Regions from separate parts of the Dellaglioa sp. L3N genome, predicted to be linked through region 2. Evidence: riboswitches for the same ligand, from Rfam matches in the RefSeq annotation. Region 2 holds a riboswitch; the other holds the start of a gene.
The links. A riboswitch is a leader RNA that binds a small molecule or an ion and turns the genes downstream of it on or off. The one in region 2 is predicted to bind thiamine pyrophosphate.

Region 1: another riboswitch for thiamine pyrophosphate. It lies ahead of thiT (energy-coupled thiamine transporter ThiT); the one in region 2 lies ahead of thiM (hydroxyethylthiazole kinase).

What each region holds. Positions count from the first base shown of each region.
Region 1 covers NZ_CM142928.1:1,088,052-1,104,214, forward strand. The annotation lists gene murG (undecaprenyldiphospho-muramoylpentapeptide beta-N-acetylglucosaminyltransferase) at 1-761, opposite strand, end outside; gene murD (UDP-N-acetylmuramoyl-L-alanine--D-glutamate ligase) at 763-2,139, opposite strand; gene mraY (phospho-N-acetylmuramoyl-pentapeptide-transferase) at 2,157-3,122, opposite strand; gene ACVPPR_RS05495 (UDP-N-acetylmuramoyl-L-alanyl-D-glutamate--2,6-diaminopimelate ligase) at 3,144-4,616, opposite strand; gene ACVPPR_RS05500 (penicillin-binding transpeptidase domain-containing protein) at 4,634-6,799, opposite strand; gene ftsL (cell division protein FtsL) at 6,796-7,176, opposite strand; gene rsmH (16S rRNA (cytosine(1402)-N(4))-methyltransferase RsmH) at 7,201-8,148, opposite strand; gene mraZ (division/cell wall cluster transcriptional repressor MraZ) at 8,176-8,607, opposite strand; gene ACVPPR_RS05520 (DUF3397 family protein) at 8,785-9,150, opposite strand; gene dapG (aspartate kinase) at 9,162-10,361, opposite strand; gene asnB (asparagine synthase (glutamine-hydrolyzing)) at 10,384-12,270, opposite strand; gene ACVPPR_RS05535 (magnesium transporter CorA family protein) at 12,468-13,418, shown strand; gene ACVPPR_RS05540 (DUF4044 domain-containing protein) at 13,482-13,592, shown strand; gene thiT (energy-coupled thiamine transporter ThiT) at 13,722-14,276, opposite strand; TPP riboswitch at 14,323-14,424, opposite strand; gene cls (cardiolipin synthase) at 14,477-15,925, opposite strand; gene ACVPPR_RS05555 (amino acid ABC transporter substrate-binding protein) at 15,941-16,163, opposite strand, start outside.
Region 2 covers NZ_CM142928.1:502,671-518,833, reverse strand. The annotation lists gene ACVPPR_RS02540 (DEAD/DEAH box helicase) at 1-421, opposite strand, end outside; gene ACVPPR_RS02535 (YigZ family protein) at 451-1,086, shown strand; gene ACVPPR_RS02530 (glycosyltransferase family 4 protein) at 1,123-2,208, opposite strand; gene ACVPPR_RS02525 (APC family permease) at 2,318-4,147, opposite strand; gene groL (chaperonin GroEL) at 4,397-6,022, opposite strand; gene groES (co-chaperone GroES) at 6,059-6,343, opposite strand; gene ACVPPR_RS02510 (lysostaphin resistance A-like protein) at 6,569-7,207, shown strand; gene ACVPPR_RS02505 (ABC-F family ATP-binding cassette domain-containing protein) at 7,229-9,166, shown strand; TPP riboswitch at 9,245-9,351, shown strand; gene thiM (hydroxyethylthiazole kinase) at 9,409-10,200, shown strand; gene thiD (bifunctional hydroxymethylpyrimidine kinase/phosphomethylpyrimidine kinase) at 10,206-11,027, shown strand; gene thiE (thiamine phosphate synthase) at 11,014-11,673, shown strand; gene cytX (putative hydroxymethylpyrimidine transporter CytX) at 11,675-12,862, shown strand; gene tsaD (tRNA (adenosine(37)-N6)-threonylcarbamoyltransferase complex transferase subunit TsaD) at 12,905-13,933, opposite strand; gene rimI (ribosomal protein S18-alanine N-acetyltransferase) at 13,965-14,531, opposite strand; gene tsaB (tRNA (adenosine(37)-N6)-threonylcarbamoyltransferase complex dimerization subunit type 1 TsaB) at 14,515-15,237, opposite strand; gene galE (UDP-glucose 4-epimerase GalE) at 15,363-16,163, opposite strand, start outside.

The DNA.
Region 1 (16,163 bases), 590 kb from region 2:
GGCATATTATTCAAGTAAGGTTTAATAATAATATTTTTATTTAATGCCACACCATTTAACTCAGTCATAATTTTATCGTAATGAACATTACCCGTCACAAATAATACTTGATAAGGTTTTTGATTCAATTCTGGAATTGCATCAACCATCGCTTGATTAATTTTCGCAGCCCCTCTTGAACCACCAAAAACTAACATTGTTGGAACATCATCTACTAATCCATACTCAGATAATGCTTCAATTTTCTTCTCATTTACCACTTGTTGTGCACGAGGATTCCCGGTGAAAACAACTTTTTTCTTTGGAAATTGATCTGCAACAGATTCAAATGAGATGGCTACTTTATCAACAAAGTAACTCAAAAATTTATTTGTAACGCCTGCAACACTATTTTGTTCATGAACAACCGTTGGAATATGCATTCTAGCAGCAGCATAGACAACTGCACCACACACGTACCCACCTGTCCCGATAACGATATCTGGTTCAAAATCTTTGATCATTTTTTTTGCGTCTTTTACACTCTTTAGAAATAATTGAATCGTTTTAATATTTTCCATCGATAATGATCGCTTAAAGCCCTGAATTTTAATGGTTTTAAATGGAATACCATTATCCGGAACAATACGACTCTCAAGCCCTTTTTCAGTCCCAATATATAAAAATTCAGCCGTTGGATCTTTTAATTTTAACGCTTCAATCAAGGCTAAGGCTGGGTAAATATGCCCACCTGTTCCACCACCAGAAACAATAATTTTCATTTTAGTTATCCTTTTCTTGCATTAGTTTTTCAACTGCATCGATATACTCATCACCACGTACTTCAAATGATGGATATTGATCCCAACTAGCTGCTGCCGGTGACAACAAAATAATATCATTGTCAGCGCTTAATTTATAAGCTTCCGGTACAGCCGCAACAACATCAGTCACTTGCTTAATTTCGGTAATCCCCGCAGCTTCACCTGCACTTCTCATTAAATCAGCAGTTTCACCGAAAACAATCATTGCCTTCACATGTTCTTTAAGAACAGGAACTAATTTTTCAAATGTAAATCCACGATCTAACCCACCAGCCAACAAAATAATTGGTTGTGAAAAACCTTTAACAGCCATCTCAGTTGCTTCAATGTTGGTTGCCTTTGAATCATTATAAAATTTACGATTATGCCAGACACTAACAAACTGTGTCCGGTGACGCACACCCGTAAATGTTGATAGAACTTCTTTAATAGCCGAATTTGTTACACCTTTAATTTTAACAACCGTAATAGCTGCAAGTGCATTTTCAATATTGTGCTCACCAGGAATATTAATATCAGCTGTTTTCATAATTAATTCGTCTTGATAATAAATATTGTCGTCCTTTACGTAAGCACCTGTTTCAATTTTGTCTAATCTAGAAAACGGTACAATTTGGGCACGGCTTGCTTTAACAAGTTCATGAAGTTCTTCCAAATCCCAGTTAACAACAAGAAAATCATCTGAATCTTGATTTTCTGTTATTCTCATTTTTGCTTTCACATAGTTTTCACGCGTTTGATGATAATCAGTATGTGCTTCATAAATATTAGTAATAACTGCAATCTCAGGCTTTAACTGATCAATACCACATAATTGAAAGCTCGATAATTCTGTCACAATAATATCATTTTTAGTTGCTTTTCTTGCCACAGAAACAGATGGAATACCAATATTACCAGCCATGAACGCCTGCCCTTGTTTTCTCTCTTGATTCAACATCAATGAGATTAAAGTCGTAGTCGTTGTTTTACCGTTTGTTCCCGTAACACCAATCATTGGTGCCTCTGAAATTTCGTAAGCAAGTTCTGGCTCCGTAATGATGGGTAATCCTTTTTCCATTGCTTTAGCAATCAATGGATTTGTATATGGAATGCCAGGGTTTTTTACGACTAACTCAAAATCCTCATCTAGTAAAGAGAGTGGATGACCACCAGTAATCACTTTGATACCTTCAGCTAAAAGTTCCTTTGCTTCAGGATTGTCATCAATCTTCTTATGATCGTTCACAGTCACGAATGCGCCTAAATCTTTTAATAATTTTGCAGCATTCAACCCACTCTTTGCTAAACCGACAACTAGAACTTTTTTATTTTGATAATTCGTAATTTTCTTCATTCCAATTAAATCTCCCTTTATAAAATAACTATTAACGTCAAAATTGCAGCAATTAAACCAATCGTCCAAAAGACAATATCAATCTTCCATTCATTCCAACCACTCATTTCAAAGTGATGATGAATTGGACTCATTTTAAAGATACGTTTACCGGTTAATTTGAACGAAGCCACTTGTAAAATAACACTTGCCGTTTCGCAAACGAAAATAATACCAATAAAAATCAGCGATAATTCTTGATGTAATAAAATTGAGACAGTCGCTAATGCGCCACCTAATGCTAACGAGCCCATGTCTCCCATGAATACTTTAGCCGGTTTATGATTAAACCAAATAAACGCAATTAAAGCACCAATGACTGATAAACAAAAAATAAGGACATCTTCTTGATGCTGGGCTTGTGCAATAACAGCGTATGCACCGAAAGCAATAATTGCTTGTCCGGAAACTAAGCCATCAATGCCATCAGTTAAATTAACAGCATTAGAAAAACCAACTAACCAAATAATAATAAAAATGGCATAGAGAATCCCAATTGAGACTTCACCGAATCCCCAAATATTAATTGAAAGAGGTAACTTTTCATGCATATAAACAGCTGTTAAAATGATGCCACCAATGATTTGCCCTAACAATTTTTGCCAAGCTTTTAAGCCTTCATTTTGTCGTTTGAATAATTTAATACTATCATCCCAAAATCCTAGTACAGCATATAAAAACAAGATGAAAACCATAATCATTGTTGATGGCGTCATGGCATGAGCCCATAATGATGTCCATATGGCTGTAATAATAATGGCAATATTAAAGACAAAGCCACCCATAGTCGGTGTCCCCGACTTTTTTTCATGCCATTTTGGTCCTTCTTCTCTAATCATTTGGCCTTGTTTGCGCATTCTAAAGTAGCCAATAAATAATGGCATAAACATAAATGTTAATGCAAAGCCACTCACCAATGGAATGATCATTTCTGGTTTTGTCATTGTCTTATCCTCACTTAATTGTTATTTTTTATTTAGTGCTTTCGTTGCTTCTTCAACATCGTCAAAATGAACTTTTTCTCGACCAAGAATTTGATAATCTTCATGACCTTTACCGGCAATTAAAACAACATCACCTGGTTGTGCTTTCTTGATTGTTTCAGCAATTGCCTCATGTCGGTCCATTATAACAGTCGCACGATTTTCTGGAATCCCCGTCAACATATCAGCCATAATCTGTTTAGGATCTTCAGTTCTGGGATTATCCATTGTAAATACGGGATAATCACTATGATCTGCAGCAATTTTTGCCATTTTAGGTCGTTTGTTCTTGTCACGATCACCACCGCAACCAACAATACAATAAATTTTGTTTTGAGCAAAGTCTTGAATGGTTTCTAAAACATTTAATAAACCATCTGGTGTATGTGCATAATCAACAATAACACTAACACCCGTTTTAGAAGGAACTAATTGGAAACGGCCTTTAACGCCTGTCACTTTTTCAAGTGATTTAATAATTTGTGTTTCATTTAATCCTGCAGCATAGGCAGCACTAAATGCAGCAAGCATATTATACACATTAAACAAACCGATTAATTGCATGGTCACATGAGTCACTTTGCCAAAAAGAACCAAATCAAATTCAGTTCCATGACTTTTAATTTCAATATTTTTTGCTTGAATCATCGCTTCATCATTTTCAATCCCATATGACAAAATCTGAGCAGACGTAAATTGCGTAAATGTTCGCGCAACTGGGTCATCAAAGTTTAAAACAGCTACTTTTGCATCACCAGAAGCTGTGTAATGGTTACCTAACTGAGCGAATAACATACTTTTGGCATGCGCATAGTTATCCATAGTTTTATGAAAATCCAAATGATCCTGCGTTAAATTAGTAAAAACAGCAATATCAAAATCAATGCCCCATACACGTCCCAATACCAATGCATGTGACGAAACTTCCATTGCAACCGTCTCAACTTCTTCTTGTTTCATTTTTGCCAAAGTCCGTTGCAGTGTAATCACATCAGGTGTTGTATTATTCGAAGGATAAATTGTGTCATTTATTTTGCGATACATTGTCCCAATTAATCCCGTTTTTTGGTTTAAATCACGATAAATTTGTTCAATCAAATGAGTGACCGTTGTCTTACCGTTTGTGCCGGTAACACCAATCATTCTCATCTGTTGACTTGGAACACCATAAAAAACATCAGCAAGAATTGCCATTGCACGGTTTGTATCCTGCACATAAACCACGGGAACCGATACATCAATTGGTTTACGGGCAATAATGATTTTCGCGCCCTTTTCAACTGCTTGACTGACAAAATTATGACCATCAACCGTATAGCCCTCTACAGCAACGAAGATACTATCTTCAACAACTTCTCTTGTATCCTGAGTGAGTAATTTAATCTCTAATTTTGGATCAATCGCCATCGATACTTGCTTAAATTTTAAACTTTGAATTAATTTATCTGCTTTCATATCTACCATTCACCTTTTTATTTTAACGTTAGTTTAACTGTTGCTGATTTTTTCACAACTGTATTAGCTTTAATACTTTGAGATGATACATAGCCACTACCCGTTGTTTTTAATTTTAAGCCCATTAATTCTGCGGCATTAACGGCATCACTCTTCGACCAACCCGTTAATTCAGGCATCACTCTCTCACCGTCGGTTAATAGTAGTACTTTACGTCCTGATAATACCGTGGAACCAGCAGCTGGATATTGTTTGGCTACTGTTCTACCATTTCCAATAACTGCCACATCTAAATTTTGTTCATTCAATGTTGATTTGGCTGAAGACGTCTTATTACCCTTGACGTCTGAAACTGTTACATTTGTTTTAGATGATGCTTTAGCTGTCGAACTATCCTCTTCCAATGTTCGTTTCATCAATGGATTGAAAATTTGTGCCAAAATTGCATTGCCCGTTGTCCCTTGCATATTCTGTGGCTGTTTCATTGTCACATACATGATATATTTAGGATTCTTAGCCGGCGCCATCCCTACAACTGAAAAGACATAATTTGCATCACCAGTTAGGTAACCTGTGGCATCAGAATTGGCAACTTGCGCTGTCCCTGTTTTGGCAGCAATTCTATAGCCATCCAGTTTGAAGGCATTACCCGTTCCATAATCTTTATAGACGACATCTTGCATCATGCTTAAAACTTCTTTAGACGTCGATTTTTTTATCACTTGTCCCAAATCCGTTTTTTTAGATTTATAAGTTGTTTTCCCTGTATTAGGATCAACAATCTTATTCACAAGTGTTGGTTTCACCATTTTACCATTGTTTGCAAAAGCCGTAAAACCTTGCATCATCTGCATCGTTGTTACATTAATCCCTTGTCCAAACGCTGTATCAGCTTGTTCAATTGGATATTGGAATTCAATGCTTCCTCTTGCTTCATTTGGTAACCCAAAGTTAGTACTTTTGAGAAAACCAAATTTTTTAATATATTTAAGCCATGCTGTAGGACCCATTGCTTGTTCTAACTTAGCCATACCAACATTACTTGAACGAGCGAAACCTTCTCGATATGTGATCAAGCCCCAACCTGATGTGTTCCAATCAGGAACTGTTTTAGTCCCTACTTTTAAAACACCAGATTTATACAGTGCATTTTCATTATATGCGCCATTCTCAATCGCAGCGGCCATCGTAAAGACTTTCATTGTTGACCCAGGTTCATAGCTATCTTCAATTAATGAATCACGCCACATTTTTGAAATACCACTTTTGGTATCCGCATTAAATGTAGGTCGTTGAGAGGCTGCTAATATTTTCCCATTTTTAGCATTCATAATCACAACGTTCATTGATTTTGGTTGATAACTTTTTTGAACCTGTGTCAAAGTTGTTTCAAGATAGGTTTGTAGCTTAGTATCAATTGTTGTATAAATATTATTTCCATTTTTAACTTGTTTAGTTTTTGTCTTTGCATTCGGTAATTGATAGCCATAACTATCTTTTTGAACCTTTTTCAAGCCATCTGTTCCACTCAACTGCTTGTTAAATGCTGATTCTAAGCCCATCACACCAGATAATGTTGCGTTACCTTTTTTTGATGTACTTTTTGTCACACCAATTAAATGAGAGGCAAATACACCGTTAGGATATAATCTTGCCTGCGTTTTAGTGAAATAAATACCACTTAATCCAGCTGCTTCTATTTTATTTTTTGTTTCTAATGATAAGTTTTTACCAGCGTTCCCAAATTCAACTTGATAAATCCCCTTTTTCGCATTCAAAATATCGTAAACTTTAGTTTCTTTCATCCCAATAGCATCACTAATAACTTTTGCAGCTTCATTCTTATCAGTAACATACAAAGCTTTATTGTTCGCACCAACATATTTTTTTGAAAGAACCGCATAGACAGAATAATTTGTTGTATCTTCGGCAATGGGCTGATTAGAATCATCATAAATGGTCCCTCTACTTGCCTTATCAATCCGACTATTTTCATAAAGTAGTTGCGTCTGACTGCTTAAATTAACATTTGAAACTTTCCCACCAATCACAATATAAGAAAAACGAATGATAAACATCAAAAGAATCGCTAAAATAGTCAGGATCAGTAACACACCAAACCTTTGCCTGTTTCTACGTTTCTTTTTCATGTTATTTATCATTCGTTGTTTTTGATTATTCATTTCGTTACATTCCTTATTCTACTCTCGCTTAAGTTAAGACCATTCTTATCTGCGATACCATTTAGTCGATTGTTACTAGCAAGTTCGTTCACTTCTTGTGTTAAATCAGAACTTTTAGTTTGAATAGCTGTTATTTCACTATTGATATTTTGTAAAAACTGACTACTATTCGATAATTTTACCTGTGCTGAAACTAGCGTAATCATCAGTATCAAAGAAATAACACCAATCAAACCAAATAATGATTTTTCAATTTTAGAAAGTGCCACACGCTGTGTTCCAGCTTGTGTTTTATGTATTGGTTGCTGTCTTGGGCTTTCTCTATACTTTTTTGACGGCGTTGTTGGTATTGGTCTTGCTGTACTATTTTGTGCCATGCGATGTAACCCCTTTATTAATCATTATTTCAGTCGTTTTATAATTCTTAATTTTGCCGAGTGTGCACGTCTGTTGTTCTGCAACTCTAGTTCTGATGGTAAAATTGGTTTTCTATTAACTAATGCATAATCTGGTTGAATATTATCTGGAATTACCGGTAAACCTGGTGGTAACTCTGGAAGGCTCGTTCGTTCTTTGAACATGGTTTTAACCAATCTATCTTCTAACGATTGAAATGTAATGACACTAACTTGCCCCGTGACATCAATCAAATCAATGGCTTGTTCTAATGAATCTTCTAAAACCCCTAATTCATCGTTAACTGCAATTCGAATAGCTTGGAAAACTTTTTTTGCTGGATGCCCACCTGTTCTTCTTGCGCGAGCTGGAATTCCTCGTTTGATTAATTCAACTAATTGACTAGTCGTCACAATTTCTTCAGTTTCTCTAGCACTTTCAATCTGACGAGCAATTGATTTGGCAAATTTTTCTTCACCATATCTAAAAAATATTCTAATTAATTCTTGATAAGTCCAATTATTTACAATTTCTTTGGCAGTTAATTCTGCACTCAAATCCATGCGCATGTCTAACGGTGCATCATGTTGGTAACTAAACCCTCGTTCTGCCACATCAAACTGTGGTGATGATACGCCCAAATCATAGAGCACCCCATCAACTTCTGTCACACCAAGCTCTAACAAGGCAACCTTTAAGTCTTTAAAGTTACGTTTAATAAACGTAACTTGCCCATTTTCTATGTATTTTTTTAAATGTTCTTCATTATATGTAATAGCTGTTTGATCCTGATCAAAGGCGTATAAGTGCCCGTTCAGACTTAGTTGAGACAATATTAAAGCACTATGTCCGCCACCGCCCAAAGTACAATCAACATACACACCATCAGGATTGATTGCCAATCCATCAACTGCTTCATTTAAGAGAACCGTTTCATGTTCAAATGCCGTCATAGTTTTTGTCTCCTTTCATACCATTATTTAAAAACCAAAATCAATCATATTTTCTGCAATTTCATCCAAGTTTTCTGCTGCATTTTCTGAGAAACTAGCCCAACGTTCCTCACTCCATATTTCAAAGCGATTTGAAACCCCAACTAAGACACATTTCTTTTCTAAATTAGCATGGGTCCTCAAAGGAACGGGAATATTAATCCGACCTTGTTTATCGAACTCGCATTCTGTTGCTGCTGAATACAAAAATCTCACAAAAGCACGGGCATCTTTTTTTGTTAAAGGAAGTGCTTTTATTTTTTCTTCTAGGAGCGTCCACTCAGCTTGTGTGTATCCAAACAAACAACCATCCATACCACGCGTAACAACAAACTTTTCACCTAATTCCTCACGGAACTTAGCTGGAATAATTAATCTGCCTTTGGCATCCAATGTGTGTTTAAATTCACCCATAAACATTGTGCACGCCCCCCTTCGTAGTAACTATTTAAATTTTACCACAATGCCCCACATTCCACCACCTAATTTCAAAACATTATATTTTCAAAGTATTATAGATAAAAAAAATCACTCAACCCTTTTAGGTTAAGTGATTTAAACATCTTATTTAAAATAATTAAGGTGGGGCAAGTAATATTAAATTAAAATCATTGTTAACACAATAAGATACCAAAGAATCATATAAATGTCAGTGATTTTCCAGATAACTGTGAAAAATTTGGCATAAATCAATTCCCCATCTCGATACGCAAACATCAATGCACTAGCAATACCAATTAGACACCAAGCCAGTATGACAAATGGTACAAGTGATAAATTATATTCTTGTACTGATAACAGATGTGTTAACAAGAGAAGTAGTGGTGGTAAGAAGTCAACAATTTTTAGCCTTTTAGGCCAATACTTTCGTAAGATACGTTTAAGTAACAATAAAATTAAAAGGTAACTAACGACTAAAATAATTGACCCATACCAAGTTCCAAAAAAAGTTAAGAGTTTCATAAAGTACTCCTTTAGATCGTGTTTAAAAAGACGTCATGTAACGCATTAACGGCAGTTTTCAAATCGTCTTGTTGAACCAAAATCCAAATTGTCGTATAACTATCAGTCGTTTGAAGAATATTAATATGATGTTCATCTAATACTGTCACAATTTTTGATGTGACACCAGGAGTCCCTGTCATACCAGCACCTACGATTGACACTTTTGCACAATTATTAAGGATTGAAACAGACATTTTAGCATCTGCTAATAATTGTTTTGCTTTTGTTTCATCATCACTAAATAAATTAAAAACAACTTTACCAGGTGAGATATTAATGAAATCAACACTCAAATTATTATCTGCCATTAAATTGAAAACATCTTTAGCAGTATGGTTAGCTGTTTCAATCGTAAATTGTGTTAACCCCGTTACATGAGCAATTCCGGTTACACTTCGGTAATGTTTAACGCCTAAATTACGATCCGTAACAAGCGTTCCCATTTCTTCAGGCCCTTGCCAAGTTGACCGAATTCGAACAGGCACGTGAGCTTGTTGGGCAATTTCTACGGCACGCGGATGGATAACCTTTGCGCCTTCATGAGCCATATTGGCCACTTCTTCATAACTAACGGTTTTAAGAAATTTAGCTTTTGAAACTAATCTAGGATCAGCCGTCATCATCCCTGAAACGTCAGTAAAGATATCAACACGTTCAGCATTTAACGCTGCTCCAAGTAAGGCTGCCGTTGTATCACTTCCACCACGTCCGATTGTCGTCGTTTGACCTTGGCTCGTAGCCCCTTGAAATCCGGTTACAACTAAAACATCAGCATCGTTGAATGCAGCATCAATTAAATCAGTATTGATATTAATCACTTTAGCATTCTGGAAGTCATCATTTGTCTCAACACCAGCATCTTGTCCAGTCAAAGCAGCTGCTTTAATACCTTCTTTATTCAACAATTCAGAAAAAACTGCAGCAGAAATAGTTTCACCAACAGAAACAATCATATCAAGCTCTCTATTTGAAAGTAACGATTGTTCGCCATCGACAAGTCCTAATAATGAATCGGTTGCATAAGGAGCCCCTTGACGCCCAATTGCAGAAACAACGACAATTACTTGGTACCCTTTATCGACTGCATACTTTACGTGTTTCAAGGCAGCACGCCTTGACTCGTCATCTTGAACCGAGGTGCCACCAAATTTCTGAACCATAATTGTCATTATTTTGAACTCCCACTATTTATTATTTAGCTTTCTCTGTCATTGTTTCGCTATCTACTAACATATCACTTTCAACGTAAATTCGATGCCAGACCATAAACGTTAAAACAGTCCATATTTTTCTAGAGTTATCTCGAACGCCATCACGATGTTCATCCAATAAATCTAAGAAATATTGTTTATTAAAAAATTCATCTGTTTGAGAATCATTGATGATTTGTTTAGCCCAATCATACATTTCTTCTTTTAACCAGAAACGAATTGGCACAGGGAAGCCCAATTTTTTACGATTTAAAACGTGATCAGGAACAATTCCTTCAGCCGCTTTACGCAAAATATATTTCGTTGTACCATGTGCAATTCTTAAATCTGCAGGTACTTCTGAAGCAACTGCAAAAACTTCTTTATCCAAAAATGGCGTTCTTAATTCAATACTATGTGCCATCGTTGTTCGATCAGCATTATGCAATAAATCACCATTTAACCAAGTATGCATATCAATAAATTGCATTTGATCAATTTTATTGTAATCTTTTGATGCATCATAATATTGGCCAGTAATACTTTGGAAAGGATGGCTTTTATTGTAATCTTTAAAGAAGGCTTGTTTTTCTTTTTCATTAAAGATAAACGCATTACCCACATAGCGATCTTCCATTGGTGTTGTCCCACGAAGAAGGAAACTTTGTCCACGCATTCCTTTGGGCATCATTTGGGCAATTTTGTTCAACGCACCATTAATTGGTTTTGTATATTTAAACCCTTTTAATGATTCTGGTTCATGATAAATTGTATACCCACCAAATAATTCATCGGCACCTTCACCTGTCAAAGCAACCTTCACACGTGTTCTAGCTTCTTTGGCAAGGAAATATTGAGGCACAGCAGCCGGATCAGCCAAGGGATCATCCATATTCCAGATGAAATGTGGAAAGGCCTTCATAAACGCTTCAGGCGTAATAACAGAACTAAAGTTAGCAACGTCTAATTTCTCGGCAGTTTCTTGTGCAACATCCAATTCACTATAACCTTCACGTTCAAATCCAACTGAAATAGTTTCCAAATTTGGATTCAATTCTTTAGCAATGGCAACAATAATAGATGAATCAATCCCACCTGATAAAAATGACCCAACTGGCACATCAGCACGCATATGTTTTTCAACAGAATCAATTAAAACGTCTTTAATCCGTTTAATATACGTTTCTTCTGGCCGAACTACTGGATGAAATTCAGCAGAAAAGTATTGTGTTACAACTGGTTTTTCGCCCATTTTTTTAGTTAAATAGTGGCCTGGTTGTAACATATCAATTTCTTTAGTTAACGTTTCTGGTTCTGGTACAAATTGAAAGGTCATATAATCTTGAAGCGCATCTTTATCAAATGTCTTATTTTTTAATACTTTGTAAATAGCTTTACTTTCAGAACCATAATAGAAGCTATCATCAGCTGTCGCATAATAAAATGGTTTAATTCCAAATTGATCACGCGCTGCAAAAAGCGTTTTTTCTTGTGTATCCCAAATAACAAATCCAAACATTCCACGGAATTGTTTAACCGCTTCTGCCCCATATTTAGCATACATACCAAGAATAACTTCTGAATCAGAATCTGTTTTAAATTCATAGCCATCAGCAATTAAGGCTTCACGTAATTCAATATAATTATAGATTTCACCATTGAATGTTAACCAATAACGTTCATTTTCATATGAAAGGGGTTGGTGTCCACCTTCTATATCAATAATACTTAATCGTCTAAAGCCCATTGTAATATCATCGTCACTAAAATAGCCTGAATCATCAGGTCCACGATGGACAATCATTTTTGTCATATTATGAACAATTTTGTCATAATCTTTGTCTGTATTTTTATGTCTGTCACTTAATACGCCTGCAAATCCACACATATATTCATCCCTCATTTTCATAAAATCAATGTCTTATATTATAGATGTTTCTACAATATATTTCAATTTAGGTTATCGTTATGCTTTTCATTATAGCGTATTTGGGGTAATCTTAACAACTAGATGTCTGAATTAACGAAAGCTTTAAAAATTTGATATACTGAGTACTGGAATCACGAATAAAGGAGTCTTTATAATTGATAGAATATTACAAATCAACTGAATCAGGAAAAATTGAAAAAATAAAAGAATATAGCAAACTTTGCTGGATTAATGTCACTAACCCTTCTGACGCCGAAATCGATGAACTTGTTAGCGAACATGCCATGCCCAGAGATTATGTCACTGCGGTTTTAGATGATCAAGAAAATTCAAGAACTGAAGGATTATCTCAAAACGTCGTTCCCGACTTAGTCCTAATGCAATATCCCCATCGTGTTCGAAATTCATTAGGCTACTTAGAATATCAAACATTTCCCTTTTCAATCGTTTTAGCAGATGATGCTATCATTACGATATCAAATAGTGTTCCCGACTTTATCAATGAGTTTATTTCAGATAGTCCCATTCACAAAATTAAAACAACGACATCTGATCAATTCACTTTAAAGTTACTTTGGTATTTATCACAAAACTTTGTATTTGCACTGAATAACATCATTCAAGAAACTGAAAATCTCGAAAAAACACTTGCTAAAGCAACCAAAAATGAACAATATTATCAAATGATGTCCATGCAAAAAAGTTTAGTTTATTTTGACGCAGCACTTACAAAAAATAATCCCGTCCTAAAATCAATGGCTGATTCAAACGAACATTTCAAACAAAAAGCCACGGATGATTTACTTACAGATGTCCTAATTGAAAATCAACAAGCTGAAACCATGACAAGTATTCAAACTAAAATTTTAGATAATTATGGTGAAATGGTGTCATCTGTTATCTCAAATAATCTGAATATTGTTATGAAGGTTTTAACATCTATGACAATTATATTAACGATTCCAACCATTATGGGTGGGATGTATGGTATGAACGTTAAACTTCCTGGTGCAAACATTTCATTTTCATTCTGGTGGTTACAGTTAATAACCCTTATTATCTGCCTATTAACCGCTTATTATTTAAAGAAAAACGACTATTTTTAAGTTGACATATGACTATCAAAAAAGTTATAGTTACACTATTAGATTTGAGAGGTTGTGTAAATCATGAAAAAACAGAAATCTACGTTCCAAAAAATCACGATGGTTGTCGTGTGGTTAATGATTCTCGTAACAGTCGGTGGCGTTGTTTTAACCGCAGTTATGTCAATTGCTTAATAAGATGAAAATGATTGAAAATTCACGGCTGAAATATGTCGTGAATTTTTTTGTCTAAAATTTACGGTTAACAAGTCATTTATTGTATAAAAAAAGACGGATAATAGTATCCGTCTTTCACTTTAATCATTATTTATCAAGAAAAATTCCTGGACTTTTTTTAAGCATAACACTAAGAATTAACATCGCAATAATCATGTTAACGATCATACTTCCACCATTAATAACGACTGAATACACAACTGGTGACAATCCCCACTGTACATATTTTGACCAAAAAATAATGCCCGCCACGAAATGAGCAAAATATTTTAAAAAGACAGCCAGTAAAATGGCACAAGTTAGTGCTTGTAACGCACCTCGCATATTTTTTGCCCGTAATTGACCCAAAAAGCGAGTTGAGAACAATCCAGCAAATCCTAACACAAAATTAGCAACAGGATATTCTAAAATAGCCTGAACGGGTGTTAAAACATAAGCTGTTCCGATTAAAATAGGTAAAGTCCCATATAATAATCCAATGATTAACCCCATTTTCAAACCACGCCTTAAACTGTACACCACAATAGGTAAAATACCCAGTGCAATATCAATGTTCGGTGGATTAGGTACAAACGACAGTGCCATTGCTAAAGCGGCCATAATGACCCCTTCTAGCAAAATTAATAATCTTTTTCTTTCCAACAAAAAAACCTCCTTTGACTTAGTAAACCAAGCACAAAGAAGGTGTTAATCTTCTACACACAATTCCTACGTTTGCATTAACAAACAGGTTCCAAGGGTCTGAATTTCTTCACTCTCAGCCAAATATCTGGCTCCCCTTTGTGTTGGTCTCCAATTAATAATATCACATACAACTCCACAAATGTCAAACGTTTTCATTATTATAAAATAGGTGAAAGTAGTCTTGAAAACTGTTGTTTAAACTTCAACCAATAAGATTGATCATTGAAATACTTCTTCGTCAAGAGATCACTTTGTTCCATATCAATTTCAAAAATATTTTTAAGTAAAATAGCGACATCTGCATCGTAAATAAATGCATTAGCTTCAAAATTTAATTTAAAACTTCTAAAATCAAAATTGGCCGAGCCTACAGAAGCAACCATATCATCAATTACAACTGTTTTTGCATGCAAAAACCCATTATTATATTGGTATATTTCCGCGCCTATATTTGTTAAATCTTTCGCATAATATTGTGTCGCACGATAAACAAATGCATGATCTGGCATCGAAGGCACCATAATTCTAACCTGAACACCAGACGATACGGCAATGTCCAATGCTTCCATAACGGAATCATCCGGAATTAAATATGGTGTTTGAATATAAATATATTTTTTAGCTGAATTAATTAACTTAATATAACCTTTTTTAATTTGTTCAATTTCCGAATCAGGTCCACTGGATACAATTTGTATATTCACTTTACCCTTAGATTCCGTTTTAGGAAAATAAATTGAGCGATAATTAATTTGGTCGTTTCTTGCAGTTGCATTCCAATCCATAATGAATCGACTTTGCATTGAGTTAACTGAGCTTCCAAAAATACGCATATGTGTATCACGCCAATTGCCAAACTTTTCACTCTCGCCTAAGTACTGATCACCAACATTAAAACCACCGATATACCCAATCTTACCGTCGATGACAACAATTTTCCTATGATCTCTGAAGTTCAATCGAAAATCTGAAAATGAAAAACGCGACCCAAAAAAGGCTTCTGCTTTCCCACCTAGTTCTTCAAAATGTTTGAAAAACTTTTTCGTTGTCCCTTTTGACCCTAGTGCATCATAAATAACTCTAACCTCAAGGCCTTCACTAACTTTAGCCTCAAGTAATGTTAACAATTCATTCCCGATGCGACCATCTTCAATGGTGTAATATTCAACATGAATATGATGTTTAGCTTCACGAATATCTTTAAATAATGCTTCAAATTTATCATGACCATTAGTCAATAATCGAACATCATTCTTTTTTGTTAAAATCGATTTATCTATTTCTAAAAACATGTGCATAATTTCATTCACATCATCGGTAAATTTACCACTCGTGGTTAGTTCTCCTCTAGCCCATTCTTGCTTTTGCCTATCGACTAACTGATCAACACCCATATGACCTTGGGTTTTAATATCAAATATCTTTTCTTTAGAAATTTTCTTTCCCACAAAAAGATAAATTAAAAAGCCGAAGATAGGAATAATTGTCAATACCAGTAGCCATGCCCAGGTTGCAGCAATATCCCGTTTTTCTCTAAAAACGGTCACGATTGCAGCTAGTGAGTTCAATACAAAAACAAGTAATACGGCAATATTTACATATGTCATCTGGTTCCTCCGAAATTAATTATTCTGAACAGTTGTGTTCTTACCAAACCATTTTTGATTTATTTTTTCTAGTTGACCCCTTTTTTGTAGGTCAGTGATTGCTGCATTAATCTTTAATCGCATTGTTTTATCCGATTTTCTCATACCAACAGCAAAATCTTCAGTTTTGAATTTGCCATCAATCACGTTATATGCATCTGAGTCTGCTTGATGTTTAATAAAATAGCTCGCGTAAACA
Region 2 (16,163 bases):
ACATTTCCGTTTTACCAGCACCCGTCACTGCCCATAGTAAATGTCGTGCCCCTGGATTTTCAAAAACTTGTTTCACTTCGTTAGCACAAATTTCTTGGCTAGCCGTTAATTGCCCTTTCCACGTCAAGGGTCTTTTCTTATGAGTTGAAAACAAGTTAGGTTCAGGTATAGTATAAAGTGTCGTTGCCGTTGAGATACGACCTAATATCAGACAATAGGGACAATAATACTGATCACCTTGTAATCGATCTGTCACCAAATTCAGTTTTGAGTGGCATCTTTGACAAATTATTTGATTATTCTCAGTGAAAATGCCTGGATATGCAGTTATTCCTTCTAAATTGCTATCATCATCAATTTCCAAATTGGTGACTAGGCGACCATAAAAATCTGCCATTAACATGCGCTTCAATCCCTTCATAAATTTAAATACGCAAAGGAATCATAATAATGTCAAAAAATTATTTAACCATCAAAGAATCTGGTTCAGCCACATTAATTGAAAAAAAATCTGCTTTTATTTGTCGGATTACCAGAATTACAACTGAAAATGAAGCCGTGGCTTTCATTGAATCAGTTAAGAAATTAGAACCTAAGGCCAGACATCACTGTTTTGCGTACACTTTTGGCCTTGAGTCCGAAATTCAACGTCAAAGTGATGACGGCGAGCCCTCTGGAACAGCCGGAACACCAATTCTAGAAGTTATTAAGACCAATCATCTTAAAAATACCTGTATCGTTGTCAGTCGGAAATTTGGTGGGATAAAATTAGGTGCTGGTGGCTTAATTCGGGCTTACAGTAATGCTACTTCACAAGCAATTGAACAAATTGGCATCATTAAACGCGTTTTACAAACGGAACTCCTTTGTCAAATTGCTTACTCTAATGTTGGAAAATTTGAAAACTATCTTGAGAAAAATAACATTACCATTCAACAAAGTACTTATCTTGAAACTGTTGAATTTACTTTAGCAGTCGATAAAAAGGCACTGAACACTCTACAAGACCAGCTAATTAACCTACTCAGTAATCAGATTACCTTTAAATTAGGTCAAGATTTATACCATGAAATTCCAGCCAACTAAAAAAGGATGCCCCTAATTGGGCATCCTTTTTATTAATTATTTTTTCGAAGTCATTGTTTTAACAATTTTTTTAATCCAATTTAATAACGGCTTTCGTTTGGAACCAACTAATCCAATAGATTCGACGAATAGCTCCAATCCAATTAAGGTCGCAATTGACATTAATATTGACCCCCAAATTGATGAAATGGGATAAAGTAATGAGATAAACGAAAAAATTAACGCAAGCCCGTAAATAACCAATACCGTCTGACGATGCGTTAATCCCATTTGCATTAAGCGATGATGTAAATGATGTTTATCTGCTTGAGAAATTGGTTTTTTATTTAAAATCCGACGTAACATGGCGTAAACTGTATCTGTAATAGGAACCCCTAGTATCAGGACCGGGACAATAATTGAGATGAAAGTAGCATTTTTTAACCCAGATAATGAAAAAACTGATATCATAAATCCAATAAATAACGCACCCGTATCCCCTAAATAAATTCTAGCCGGGAAAAAATTATACGGTAAAAATCCAATCAAAGCGGCAACCAACGTAAACATCATGATGGCAATGTAACTATTTGTATTAACTAAAAAGAAATAGCCCACTAACCCACTTGTAAACAAGGCAATAATTGAAACCCCTGTGGCCAGTCCATCTAACCCATCAATTAAATTAATTGCATTTGTAATAGCCAAAATCCAAATAACCGTAATAGGCAAACTCAACCAGCCCAGATTAACAATCCCAAAATAAGGAATCGTCAATGTTGTCATTCGCATATTTGAGAAAAAATATACAATCAAGGCGGCAACTGTAATACCAAACATCTTTTGACGTGGATTTAATTCAAATTTATCATCTAAGACCCCTGTGACAATAATTACCAATTCAGCAATAAATAACGTCACTAACATTTTAATGGGATATTGATTTCGTAAAACAAAAAAGTTCGTAAAACTAAAGGCGATAAAAATAGCTAAACCACCCATTGTGGGCATTGCAACTTTATTTACTCGTCGCTTATTGGGAACATCAACTGCCCCAATTTTAAGTGAAAAAAATCTAACCACTGGCGTTAACAACGCGGAGATAAGCGCTGTTGCGAAAAATGCTACGATAATTGGAAACATGATAGTATCTCTCCTTATAGTATTGTCTAGTAATATCTTTATAACTATACCACGTTGTTAAATAAATTCAAAAAAACATCAATTAAAATTAATCGATGTTTTTTAGTCATTATTTTTTCAAATGATAGTTAAATGTTGCAACAATAATATTTTCACGAGAGTTTAAAACTGATCTTAATCTTAAACTTGTTTGGTTATGCAAAATATTTTGCCATGGTTTTCTTGGTACAAATTGTGGCACTAAAACTGTTGTCGTAAAATTACGAGCAGCAGCATTCTTAGCAATCACATCTGTAAATTTCACAACGGGTGACGCAATTGATCGGTATGACGAATGCAAATCAACAAAACGGACACCAGGGAAACGCTCTTTAAATTCACGTTCCGTTTCATGTTCTTTTTCAGGATTTGTATCGAAAGACACATGCATTGCAATCACATAGTCACCAATTGAACGCGCATAATTGATGGCACCAGTTGTCACATGGGTCACAGAACTTACTAACACAATAACCGTAGAACCATCGTAATCGTGAATTTCTGCTTCCTCTGTCAATCGTAATTGTTCAGCAACTTTATTGTAATGATCATTAATTTTATAGAATATCCCGTACATAACTGGCATAATCACAAAGAATGGCCATACAGTTGATAGACGGTATCTAAAGAGAATCAATAAAATACTTAGTGAAATAAAAGCACCTAAGAAGTTATAGAAGGCCTTCATCAACCAGCCTTTTGGACGTTCATGATACCATTTTACAATCATCCCTGTTTGAGACAACGTAAATGGAATAAACACACCCACCGCATATAACGGAATTAATAAGGCTGTTGACCCATTAAAAATGAACGTTAAAATAATTGAACCAGCTGCCAACGTGATAATTCCGTTAGAGTAACCTAAACGATCACCTTTATCCATATATAAATGGGGCATAAATTTATCTTTAGCTAAATTAAAGGCCAAAATTGGGAAAGCTGAGAATCCAGTATTCGCAGCTAATACCAAAATTAACACGGTTGAAAATTGGAAAATATAATATAAAATACCTTGTCCAAATGTTGTCTGTGCAATTTGAGAAAGAACCGTTACTTTTTCAGTAGGTACAATCCCATACCAGTAGTTTAATAGTGTAATACCACCAAAGAAGACAGCTAAAAGAGTTGCCATAATGGTTAAAGTAGCCGCTGCATTTTTAGCATGTGGTTTTTTGAAGAAAGGCACTGCATTACTAATCGCTTCGACACCAGTTAATGAAGATGACCCTGATGAGAATGCTTTTAAAAGTAAGGCCATTGTGATACCAGGAACGGCAGTCCCAACAGCAGCTGTTGCATGATAAGGCACTTGACCAGTCATAATATTATAACCACCAACAAGTAACATTAAAATAATCATCACAACGAACAGATAAACGGGTACCGTTAAGAATGAAGCAGATTCACGTAACCCACGTAAATTCATTGCCATAACTAAAATAATAATAATCACTGAAATAACCACTTGATGCCCATACAATGATGGCACCGCAGAAATTAACGCTTCAGTCCCTGCGGACACACTAACCGCAACAGTTAGCATATAATCAATTAAAAGTGAGCCACCGGAAATTAAACCTGCTTTTTCACCTAAATTTTTGCTTGAGACGACATAAGCGCCCCCACCTTTAGGATAAGCATGGATAATTTGACGGTAAGAAATGGTGATTGATGCCAATAAAATTAAAACTAATAACGCAATCGGTAATGAATACCAAATTGCCATCGCAGAAAAACCAACCAAAACGGTCACAATTTGTTCAGTCCCGTACGCCACAGATGACAATGCATCTGATGATAAAAGAGCTAATGCCTTAAACTTTGATAATTGTTGATTTCCCTCTTCAGAAGATTTCAATGGTTTCCCAATTAACAATCTCTTTAAATAACGCCACATTTCATCTTTACCCCTTATGTTCTAAATTTAAAAAAATTATTCATAAACGTTGCCCTGACGGTACGTTCATCTTACCGAATAGTTATTTTATTCACTAATTCCTATCCACCGAATTCACTCTATTTTACCCGTTTATATTTAAATATACAACACCATAAATGAACTTTATTCCCCACAAAAAAAGAGTTACCACTCGCAATTAGCGCAGAGTGATAACTCTTTAAATTTTATTATTTTATGAAACTTGGGTTACATCATACCGCCCATGCCACCAGGCATTTGTTGTGGGTCAGCTGCAGATTCTGGTTCTGGTTTGTCGGCAACAACTGCTTCAGTTGTTAACAATAAAGCAGAAACACTGGCTGCATTTTGCAATGCTGAACGAGTCACTTTAGTTGGATCAACAATTCCAGCTTCAATCATATCTTGCCATTCATTAGTTGCGGCATTGAAACCAATACCTATTTTTTCTGATTTTAATTTTTCAACAATAACGGAACCTTCAAGACCCGCATTTTTAGCGATTTGACGTACAGGTTCTTCCAAAGCACGTTGCACAATCTTGATACCCGTTAATTCATCACCAGTTGCTTCGAGTGCAGCAACTTTTCCAATAACGTTAACGAATGCTGTCCCACCACCGGCAACGAAACCTTCTTCAACTGCGGCACGTGTGGCATTCAAAGCATCTTCAATGCGGTATTTACGTTCTTTTAATTCTGTTTCAGTTGCAGCACCGACTTTGATGACAGCAACCCCACCAGATAATTTAGCCAAACGTTCTTGTAATTTTTCGCGATCAAATTCAGAAGTTGTTTCATCGATTTGTTTTTTAATCAAACCAACACGTTCTGTAATTTTAGCTTTATCACCAGAACCTTCAACAATCACTGTGTTTTCTTTTGTGATATTGACTTTACCAGCTGAACCTAATTGTTCAATGGTTGTATCTTTCAATTGTAAGCCAAGTTCATCAGTAATCACTGTAGCACCCGTTACAATAGCGATATCTTCAAGCATTGCTTTACGACGATCACCAAATCCAGGTGCCTTAACAGCAACAACGTTGAATGTCCCACGAATTTTATTCAAGACTAAGGTTGGTAAAGCTTCGCCATCAACATCATCAGCGATGATTAATAATGGACGACCTTGTTCAACAATAGATTGTAATAAAGGTAATACTTCTTGAATGTTAGAAATTTTCTTATCAGTCACCAAGATATATGGTGTTTCTAAGTTAGCTTCCATTTTATCGTTATCAGTTACCATGTATTGTGACAAGTAACCACGATCAAATTGCATCCCTTCAACAACATCTAATGAGGTATCAATACTTTTTGATTCTTCAATTGTAATTACGCCATCATTACCGACTTTTTCCATAGCGTCAGCAATCAAAGCACCAATCTCATCATTAGCTGAAGAAACAGAAGCGATTTGCGCGATGTCTTCTTTTGTTTCAACTTTGTGTGATAATTCATGTAATTCAGCAACTGCAGCTTTTGTAGCAGCTTCAATTCCACGACGAATACCAACAGGGTTAGCACCAGCCGTCACATTTTTCATACCTTCAGTCACGATAGCTTGTGTTAAAACAGTTGCAGTTGTTGTCCCATCCCCAGCAATATCGTTGGTTTTTGAAGCAACTTCTGACACTAATTTAGCACCCATATTTTCAAAATGGTCTTCTAATTCAATAGCGCGAGCAATTGTCACACCATCATTTGTAATTGTTGGTGAGCCATATGATTCTTCCAAAACAACATTACGGCCTTTTGGTCCTAAAGTTGATTTAACCGTATTGGCTAATTGGTCAACACCTCTAAGCATTGCTGAACGAGCATCTTCAGAAAATTTTAATTCCTTTGACATAATTAATCCACCTCATCTTTAAATTTAAAATTTAACTTAATCTACAGTTGCGACGATATCTTTTTCGTGCACAATCAAGTAGTCTTTACCTTCAAATGAAACTTCTGATCCGGCATATTTATCAAATAAAACGGTTTGTCCGACGTTGACAGTAACGGCAATCTTCTCACCATTATCCATTGTACGGCCATCACCCACCGCAATAACTTTACCTGTTTGTGGTTTTTCTTGTACATTACTTGCCAAGACAATACCACCTACCGTTGTTTCTTCTTCTTTAGTTACTTCTAAAATAACTCGATCTGCTAATGGTTTTAACACGTTCTATCCCTCCAACACTATTATTTAGCACTCTATCTTCCTAAGTGCTAATCACAAAATTAACTATAATCAATTTTACGGACAATTGCAAGTATTTCAGCTCTTATTTGATAGAAGTTTTCATATGAATTAAATTCGTTATCCGACCAATTATGCTATACTTATCATACGAATTTGTTCGACAAAATAATGCACGACTAACTAATTATATTTAAAGGAGTTTTCATGTCAAAATCAACTAGTAAAAATTCAATTGCCATTTTATTAGGCTATCTCGTCATCTTTGTTCTACCAACGGTTCTGAATCAACTATTTTCTCTAAAATCGATTATCTATCCGGTTATGACAGCTGACTATGCCTTAGGTGCGATCCTCTTAGTTTGGCTAAATTATTACTTCAGTACTAAAAATTCAATTAGTGGTCATTCTAATTGGACACAAATTATTTTGTGGGGATTTCTCGGATTCATTTTAACGTTAATTATTCAGTCCGTTATTCAAACGATTTATTACTCACTTTTAAAAACGACTGTGCCTTCACAGAATACAAGTGAAATCATGACGATTGTTACAAAATATCCCTATTATATGTTGGCAATCTCATTTGGCGCCCCTATTATGGAAGAACTTGTTTTCAGAAAAGTTTTCTTCGGTAACTTAGCCAGTTTTATACCACCAATGTTCGCCGCAATTATTTCCAGTTTACTATTCAGTCTAGCGCACAATGATGGACATCTAGCCATCTACTTTTTAATTGGTTTACTTTTTTGTTACCTTTATAAACGAACTGGTAGTATTAAAACGTCAATGATTGCACACATTCTCATGAACAGTTTCGTATTAATCATTCAAGTATCACTTTAAAAAAGAAAGGTGGGATTCGTTTTGATCCTGTTACAAGTCCAACAAGCAGCCCGCTATTTCGGTGCTGACGTTCTATTCGAAAATGTTAATATGGATATTAAAGACGATGCCAGAATTGCCTTAGTTGGCCGGAATGGTGCCGGTAAATCAACATTAATTAAAATGATCATTGATCAAGAAGCCACTGATGCCGGTCAAATCATTAAACATAAAGGGATGACTATTGGCTACTTAGCACAAACAACCATTGTTTCTTCCGAACGTTCAATCTGGGAAGAAATGAGTCATGTCTTTGATTATCTCAAGAAAATGGAAACGCAAATTCATGCATTAGAAGCCCAAATTGCTGATCCAAAAAATGCAGAAGATTCTGAAAAATTCGACAAACTATTATCAACTTATGATCAACTGTCACATGATTTTAGTGAAAAAAATGGTTATGGTTACGAATCAGAAATTCGTTCCGTCTTACATGGCTTTAGATTTTATGAAGAAGATTTTGATCGTGATATCAGAACCCTTTCTGGGGGCCAAAAAACACGTTTAGCATTAGCTAAATTACTTTTAGAAAAACGTGATTTATTGATTTTAGATGAACCGACTAACCATTTAGATATTGAAACCTTAACATGGTTAGAAGGTTATTTGAAAACTTATACGGGAGCCCTCTTAATTGTCTCTCATGACCGTTACTTCTTGGATAAAATCGTCACAGAAGTTTACGATATGAGTCATCATGAAACAACCCACTATAATGGTAATTATTCCCAATTTATTGTCAAAAAAGAAGCTAACTTAAAACAAGAATGGAAAGTTTTTGAAAAACAACAAGATAAAATTGAAAAACTTGAAGATTTTGTTAATAAAAATATTGTTCGTGCATCAACAACCAAACGAGCACAAAGTCGGCGTAAACAGCTTGAAAAAATGGACAAAGTTGATCGCCCAGATGGTGACGAAAAAGCACCCCGCTTTAGTTTTAAAGCAGCCGATGAAAGTGGTAATATCGTTCTAACAGTTGCTAATGCAGCTGTTGGGTACGACAATACTGTTTTATCTGAACCCGTCTCAATCGATTTACATAAACATCAAGTGCAAGCAATTGTCGGTCCGAACGGTGTTGGTAAATCAACCTTGCTTAAAAGTGTCTTAGGTCAGATTCCCTTCATTCGCGGCGAAGCTTTCTTCGGTGCCAATGTCCATATCGGTTACTATGATCAGGAACAAAATCAATTAACAGATAAAAATACTGTTCTAGATGAACTCTGGAATGATCATCCAACAACACCTGAAACAGACATACGCTCATTATTAGGTAGCTTTCTATTTTCAGGTGACGATGTTTTGAAACGTGTTTCAAATTTAAGTGGTGGCGAAAAAGCACGTCTGGCTTTAACTAAGCTGGCTATGGATAAAGATAACTTTTTAATCTTTGATGAACCCACTAACCATTTGGATATTGATAGTAAAGAAGTTCTTGAAAAAGCCATTTCTAACTTTGACGGTACAGTCCTACTCGTTTCCCATGACCGTTACTTTATTAATAAAGTTGCAGAAAGTATTATTGAAGTTTCAAAAGAAGGTTCTACTTACTACATGGGTGATTACGATTACTATGTTGATAAAAAAGAAGAACTAGAAGCTATTGAAGCTGAAAAAGAGGCCCTTGAAACTGCTTCTAATCCGACAGCTCCTGAAGTTAAACCAGCAACTAACTATCAACAAAACAAAGAAACCCAAAAAGAACAACGCAAATTAACTCGTAAAATTGAACGTTTAGAAACTGAACTAAGTACTTTAGAAACACATAAAACAGAACTTGAAGAAAAAATGTCACAGCCTGATATTTTCAGTGATGCTGACAAACTCCAAGAACTTCAAACTGAATTACAAACAGTTCAAACAGCAATTGAAACAACAGAAAATGACTGGGAAGAAGCTAGCTTAGCTCTGGAATAAGTTAGTTTCTTTTTTTATTTTCTGTTGACATAACAATAATGAAAGCCTATTCTCTATTAGTAACCTAAAAATTAAATATAAGTACACTAGGGGTGTTCTTTAGAAGAACTGAGATAAGTTTTTACAACTTAATCCCTTCGAACCTGTAAGTCAAAACTTGCGTAGGAAAGTGTGAAGAAGGACCCCACTCTACGATTTTTTTGTCAAAGAGTGGGGTTTTTGTGTGCTTAAGAGGAGAAACTATGAAACTAGAATTACTCAATAAGATTCGTGCAGAAAACCCAGTCATTTTTAACCTTTCAAATTATATTACGGTGCAAGACGTTGCTAACGGACTTAACGCAATTGGTGCCTCACCTATTATGCCTAGTGCAATTGAAGAAACCAAAGAGATGTTACAAATTTCTTCCGGCGCAGCAATTAATATGGGATCATTCAGAAGTACTGAATTGCCTTATATTGAAAAAATTAGTCAAACCGCCAATGAATTAGGGGTTCCTCTCGTCATGGATCCCGTTGCTGTTGCAATGCCTTATCGTCAAAAAGTAATTACAGACTTACTAACTCGTTTTAAATTTGATTTCATTCGAGGTAATGCGGGTGAAATTGCAGCATTAGCTGGGATTGAATGGCAGGCTAAAGGCATTGACGCAGGTGATGGCTCTGCAAATCTAGCAGAAGTCGCAAAAATTGCAGCCCAACGTTACAATTGTACGGTTGTTTTAAGTGGTCCAACTGATTATATTTCTGATGGTGTCCGTGCAGCAACAGTGACACATGGCACACCCCTTTTCCAAATTCACGTGGGTTCAGGTGATATGCTTTCAAGTCTAATCGCTGCATTTGCGGCCGTTTCTAAAGAAGATTACTTTGAAGCAGCTAGAATGGCCTGCCTTGTTTTTGCAATAACTGGCGAACTTGTTGCGCAAGAATTAGACGCTGAACAACCTGGTAGTTTCATTGTTAATTTATTAGATAAATTACATTTGATAACGCCAAAAGAAATCGCTGAACAAATTGCTATGGGGGACTGAATAAAATGACTAATTTCCCACAAGTTCTTTCGATTGCTGGATCTGACAGCAGTGGTGGTGCTGGCATGCAGGCTGATTTAAAAACGATACAGGAACGCCACGTCTATGCCGCAACCGTTCTCGTTGCCATTACTGCCCAAAATACGTTAGGTGTGCAAGACAGCTTCCCCTTACCGGCTCAAATTATTAATGAACAATTTAATTCAATTGCAGCTGATTTAGCTATTAAAGCATGTAAAACGGGGATGCTTGCTGATTCAGAGCACGTTGAGATTGTCGTTGAAAATCTCAAAAAATATGACTTTGGCCCCTTAATAGTTGACCCTGTTATGGTTGCCAAAGGTGGCGCAACACTACTTACTGAAGATGCAGTGGCCACCATCAAAGAAAAATTAATTCCCTTAGCGACCGTAGTCACACCCAATATTCCTGAAGCTGAAGTCATTACTGGTTTCACTATTAACTCTAAAAAAGACATGATTGCGGCTAGTCAAAAAATAAGCGCATTAGGTGCCAAAAATGTCATCATTAAAGGCGGCCATCAAAATTCTGAAAATACAGCAAGTGACTTTGTCTTACTAGAAAATGGTCATTCATTCTGGATGACCTCTGACCGCGTGGCTACAATTCGCACTCACGGAACGGGTGATACCCTTTCAGCCTGTATTGCAGCGGAATTAGCAAAAGGGCAACCTATCGATGCGGCGATTATAACTGCTAAAAAGTATGTTGAAGCCGCCATTAAAAATGGCATTATTGTCGGGCATGGACATGGACCATTAAATCATTGGGCCTATCGTGAGGAGGAACAACATGCAAAACTTTAATCGATCATGGTTAGCCAGTTACTTTATCGCAGGCACGCAGGACGTTGCCAAGAACCAATTATTACCCACTCTGGAAAAAGCCTTACAAGCTGGGATTTCTTGTTTTCAATTTAGAGAAAAAAACCCTTTGAATCCTTTAAATAAAACACAAAAAAAGGCACTTGCACTTAACTGTCAGCAACTATGTGCAGACTACAAGGTCCCCTTTTTTATTGATGACGATCTCCCACTAGCACTTGAAATCCAAGCCGATGGCATTCATGTTGGGCAAAGTGATCAAGCAATTCAAGACGTTATTGAACTAGCAATGGGTAAATTAGCCATTGGCCTTTCTTGTCATACGCTCGAACAAGTAGAACGTGCAAATCAATTACCAGCTATTGCTTATATTGGCAGTGGGCCTATTTTCCCAACCCATTCAAAAACAGATGCTGATGCACCACTCGGAATTGCTAACCTAAAGCAATTAGTAACCGCCAGTCGTCACCCAATTGTCGCCATTGGTGGTATTTCAGAAACTCATTTAGCCGAACTAGCTGAATCAGCCGTTTCAGGCGTTGCCGTCATCTCTTTAATTGCGCAAAGTCCTAATATTGAAAAAACGGTCCAATCCATCAATCATTATTTCAAATTGGAGGCCAATTAGGATGTCGGAACCTAAAGAATTACGGAGTCAATTTTTAATTTGGTTAGGCGCTGCCATTTCAATTGCTGAAATTATGACTGGTATGTTATTAGCGCCACTTGGTTTCTTAAATGGATTTTGGGCCATCCTAATAGGTCATTTAATCGGTTGTGGTCTCTTCTTATTACCTGCTGGCTACATTGGTGCGAAAAGACATCAAACAGCTATCCAATCAACAAAAATTGCTTTTGGATCGACAGGTGTTCTCTTATTCTCACTGATTAATCTCGTTCAATTAATCGGTTGGACAGCTGTCATGATTGTGAACGCCATTTCAGCCATGAACGGCGTTTCAAATGCGCTATTCAGTTTTAAAAATACAATTATCATGGGACTCATCATGGCTATTGGCATCATCATTTGGCTATTAGTTGGTAAAAGCAACTTATATCGCATCAATTTAATTGTTGTTAGCTTGTTAGTCATAGGTGCGGCCGTTATGCTCTTTTTAATTTTTAAAACACCCGTTTCAACTTCATCTCATCTTGGTCAAATGACATTTGGATCCGCTGTTGAATTAAATATCACAATGGCATTATCTTGGTTACCTTTAATTGGCGATTATACAAAAGCAACCAAATATCCAATTGCATTGTCTTCAATTAGTTCATTGGGCTACTTCGCTGGTAGCTTAATCATGTTTACAATCGGATTATTTTTAACCACTAGAACTGGCTTTACTGACTTCACATCATTTTTAGCAACTTCAGGTTTAGGTATTATTGCTTTATTTATCATCATCTTTTCAACTGTCACAACAACTTTTTTAGATGTCCTATCAGCAACCATTAATATTCAAAATATACATCCCATTAAAAGGGTCAAATTAATGAGTATCCTGATTGTCATTATGGGCTTACTGATTGCGTGGTTAGTTCCTATCGATCGTTATCAAACCTTTTTATATTTCATCGCATCAGTATTCACGCCACTCTATACGATTGTCTTTGTCACTTACTTCGTTACGAAAAAGACGTTACCTTACTGGTTGAATCTTATTTGGTGGGTCATCGGAATTTTTGCCTACTACCCATTACAACAATTGGACTTTAGCTTAGGCACAACTGTGATTATTTTATTTGGACTAGGCTTATTCATTTACTTAACACAACTTATTTTACCAGACCATTATCTTAAAAAGATTGATTAAAAAGACGCCTAACTTCAATGAGTTAGGCGTCTTTTAGTCCTACTAAGCAATCCAATCAAATTCCAAACTAGGATCAGCATTCAAATCCAATCCAGCACGTTGACCTTTAAGAAATTCAACGTAGCCAGCCGCACCAATCATTGCAGCATTATCGCCACATAAATTGATAGGTGCTTTAACAAATTCAACACCATTCAATTTTTTCATATCAGATTCAAGTCTAGCGCGTAGCCCTTTATTAGCTGCCACACCACCAGCAAGAATTAATTGTTTAATATCATATTCATGACAAGCACGAATTGTTTTTTCAGCAAGAACATCAACAACACTTTGTTGAAAACTAGTTGCTAAATCAGCCTGATTCAACGATTCACCTAATTGATCCGCATGATGAACCGTATTAATAAAGGCACTCTTTAAGCCACTAAAACTGAAGTCATAATTATCATCTTTGAGCATTGCGCGTGGAAAATGAAACGTATCTTGTCCCGTGTGAGCAAGCTCATCGATTTTTTTACCTGATGGATAAGTCATCCCTAGAACACGCCCAACTTTATCATAAGCTTCACCAGCTGCATCATCACGTGTCTCACCAATAATTTCAAATTGACCTTCTTCAGGCATATAAACCAATTCAGTATGCCCTCCTGAAACAAGTAAAGCCATTGATGGATAAACTAGCTCAGCTTTATAACGTGCTGCGAAAATATGTCCAGCCATATGATTGACCGGAATTAAGGGCAATTCGTGCGCAAATGCGATAGCCTTAGCAGCAGAAACACCCACTAATAAGGCGCCGACTAATCCGGGGCCATAAGTTACCGCAACAGCATCCAAATCTTCATAAGTGACATTAGCTTCTGTCATCGCGTCTTTGATACAACTCGTAATTTGTTCAATATGGTGACGGCTAGCCACTTCAGGCACAACCCCACCAAAACGCTTATGACTATTTACTTGTGTCGCAACAATATTCGATAAAATAAGATGACCATCTTCGACAACTGCAACACTCGTCTCATCACAACTTGATTCAAATGCTAAAATTAAATTTCTTTTTTCTGTGTTCATCGGGACTCCTTTCAGTTTACTCCGTATTGTTCTATCTTAATTTAAGTAACATATCAACGGCATCTTGGCCGTCTTCAACGTAATAATTTTCTTGTATGCCGACTTTATTAAAGCCTAATTGATGATACAAATTCAATGCCGTCTGATTATCACGACGGACCTCTAGACTAACCGTTTTAAATTTCATTAATCGCGCACGTTTTGTGATTGCCGTAACCAAAAAATTACCCATTCCTCTTCCTTGGCATTCGGGTAAAACGGCAATATTCGCAATATGCACATCCCCTGTTTTGGCATTCGTTGAACAACCAACAAATCCTAACATTTTATCTTCTTTACGCAATACAAGGTAAAGTGTTTTGCCTTTTTGGCTAATCTCACCTTCGAATATTTTAGCACTCCATGGTGATTTTCCACCATAAACGGCCTTTTCAATCTCAAGTAATTCGGGAATATCAGGAACGACAGCACGCGTCATAAAATAAGCTTCATTTCTAATTTGAATCCGATGATTTTGAAAAACTAATGTTCTTGCTGGTTCATTTAACCCTAATTCTGGGATAATACGTCTTACTCGTGCTCTAAATTTTTTCAACATAGGTATTATGATCCTTATCTGAATGAGTTTCTAACCATTGTGTTTCTGCTTGCGTCAAACGTAGATAATGAGGAATAAAATCTTCCTGCTCAACGGGCGCCATATCTTTACCAATAAGTCCCAAAATAAAAGCTTGTGGGACATTCAAAAATGCCGCTGGAAATTGTGCTTGTTCGCCTAAAATAGCAACGATTTGTGTTTTAAACAAAGCAACATCAGTCCCAACAAAAATTTGTGGGCGTTGACGATTTTTTAATTCAGTTACCCAAGTCACAAGTTCTCGATGCTGATCAGGTAACTCATTTATCATTTTGTCGTCATTGGTATATAAGCCTGAAAAAACATAATTTCTACGTGCATCAAATAATGGCACAATATCTGCTTCACCATTTGTGGTAATACCCGCAGCTAATAAAGCTAAACTAGACACTCCCACTAATTCACAATCTAACGTGAAAGCGAGTGTCTTGGCCGTTGCAACACCAATTCTGAGTCCTGTAAAAGAGCCTGGACCTTGTGCAACCACAATTCGATCTAATTCAGCAGGTTTGACACCAGCTAATTTCATGACATCAGCGATTGCAGGCATCAATGTTATACTATGATTTTTTTTTATGTTCGTTGTTATTGTCGCTAACAACGTGCTATCTTCTAAAACAGCGACGCTCAGCGGTATATTCGATGTATCAATTGCCAAAAGTTTCATTCATATCTTCCTTTATTTCTACTTTGTTCATATTTTAGCACAAAAATAGTCTAACACATTTTTTATAAGAGAAAATTAACAAAAAAAATAGGACAAATCAGTTTGCCCTATCGTCATTAATCACTCTATTTTGAAAAACCATTTGGATGTTTTTGTTCGAAAGCCCATGCTGTCTTAATAATGTCTTCCATATTTTCATATTTAGGTGCCCATCCTAACACTTCATGCGCTTTTTCACTTGCCGCAATTAAAGTTGAAGGGTCGCCGGCACGTCTTGGTGCAATTTCAGCAGGAATTTCTTTACCTGTTGCGCGACGAGCGGCTTCTAAGATTTCCATATTTGAAAAGCCATTAGATGACCCTAAGTTAAAGGCATTACTTTCATTTCCTGCAAGCAAGTAATCTAATGCACGAATATGTGCATCTGCTAAATCAAGAACGTGCACATAATCACGGACGTTTGTACCATCTTTTGTCTCATAGTCATCACCAAAAATTTGTAATTTTTCGCGTTCACCATTAGCAACTTGTAAAATAATTGGAATTAAATGCGTTTCTGGATTATGGTCTTCTCCAATACTACCATCTGGTTTAGCACCAGCGACATTGAAGTAACGTAAAGCAACAAACTTAACCCCGTTTGCAACATCAGTCCAGTGCATGATTTTTTCCATGGCTAATTTACTTTCACCATATGGGTTCGTTGGTATTTGAGGATCGTCTTCATGAATTGGGACAACTTTTGGTTCGCCGTATGTTGCAGCTGTTGAAGAAAAAACAATTTTCTTAACGCCAACTTCAGTCATGACTTCAAGTAAATGAACCATTCCTGCTGTATTGTTATCAAAATATTTTAATGGTTTTTCCATTGATTCACCAACAAGTGATGAGGCTGCAAAATGGACAACTGCTTCAATATCTTCATT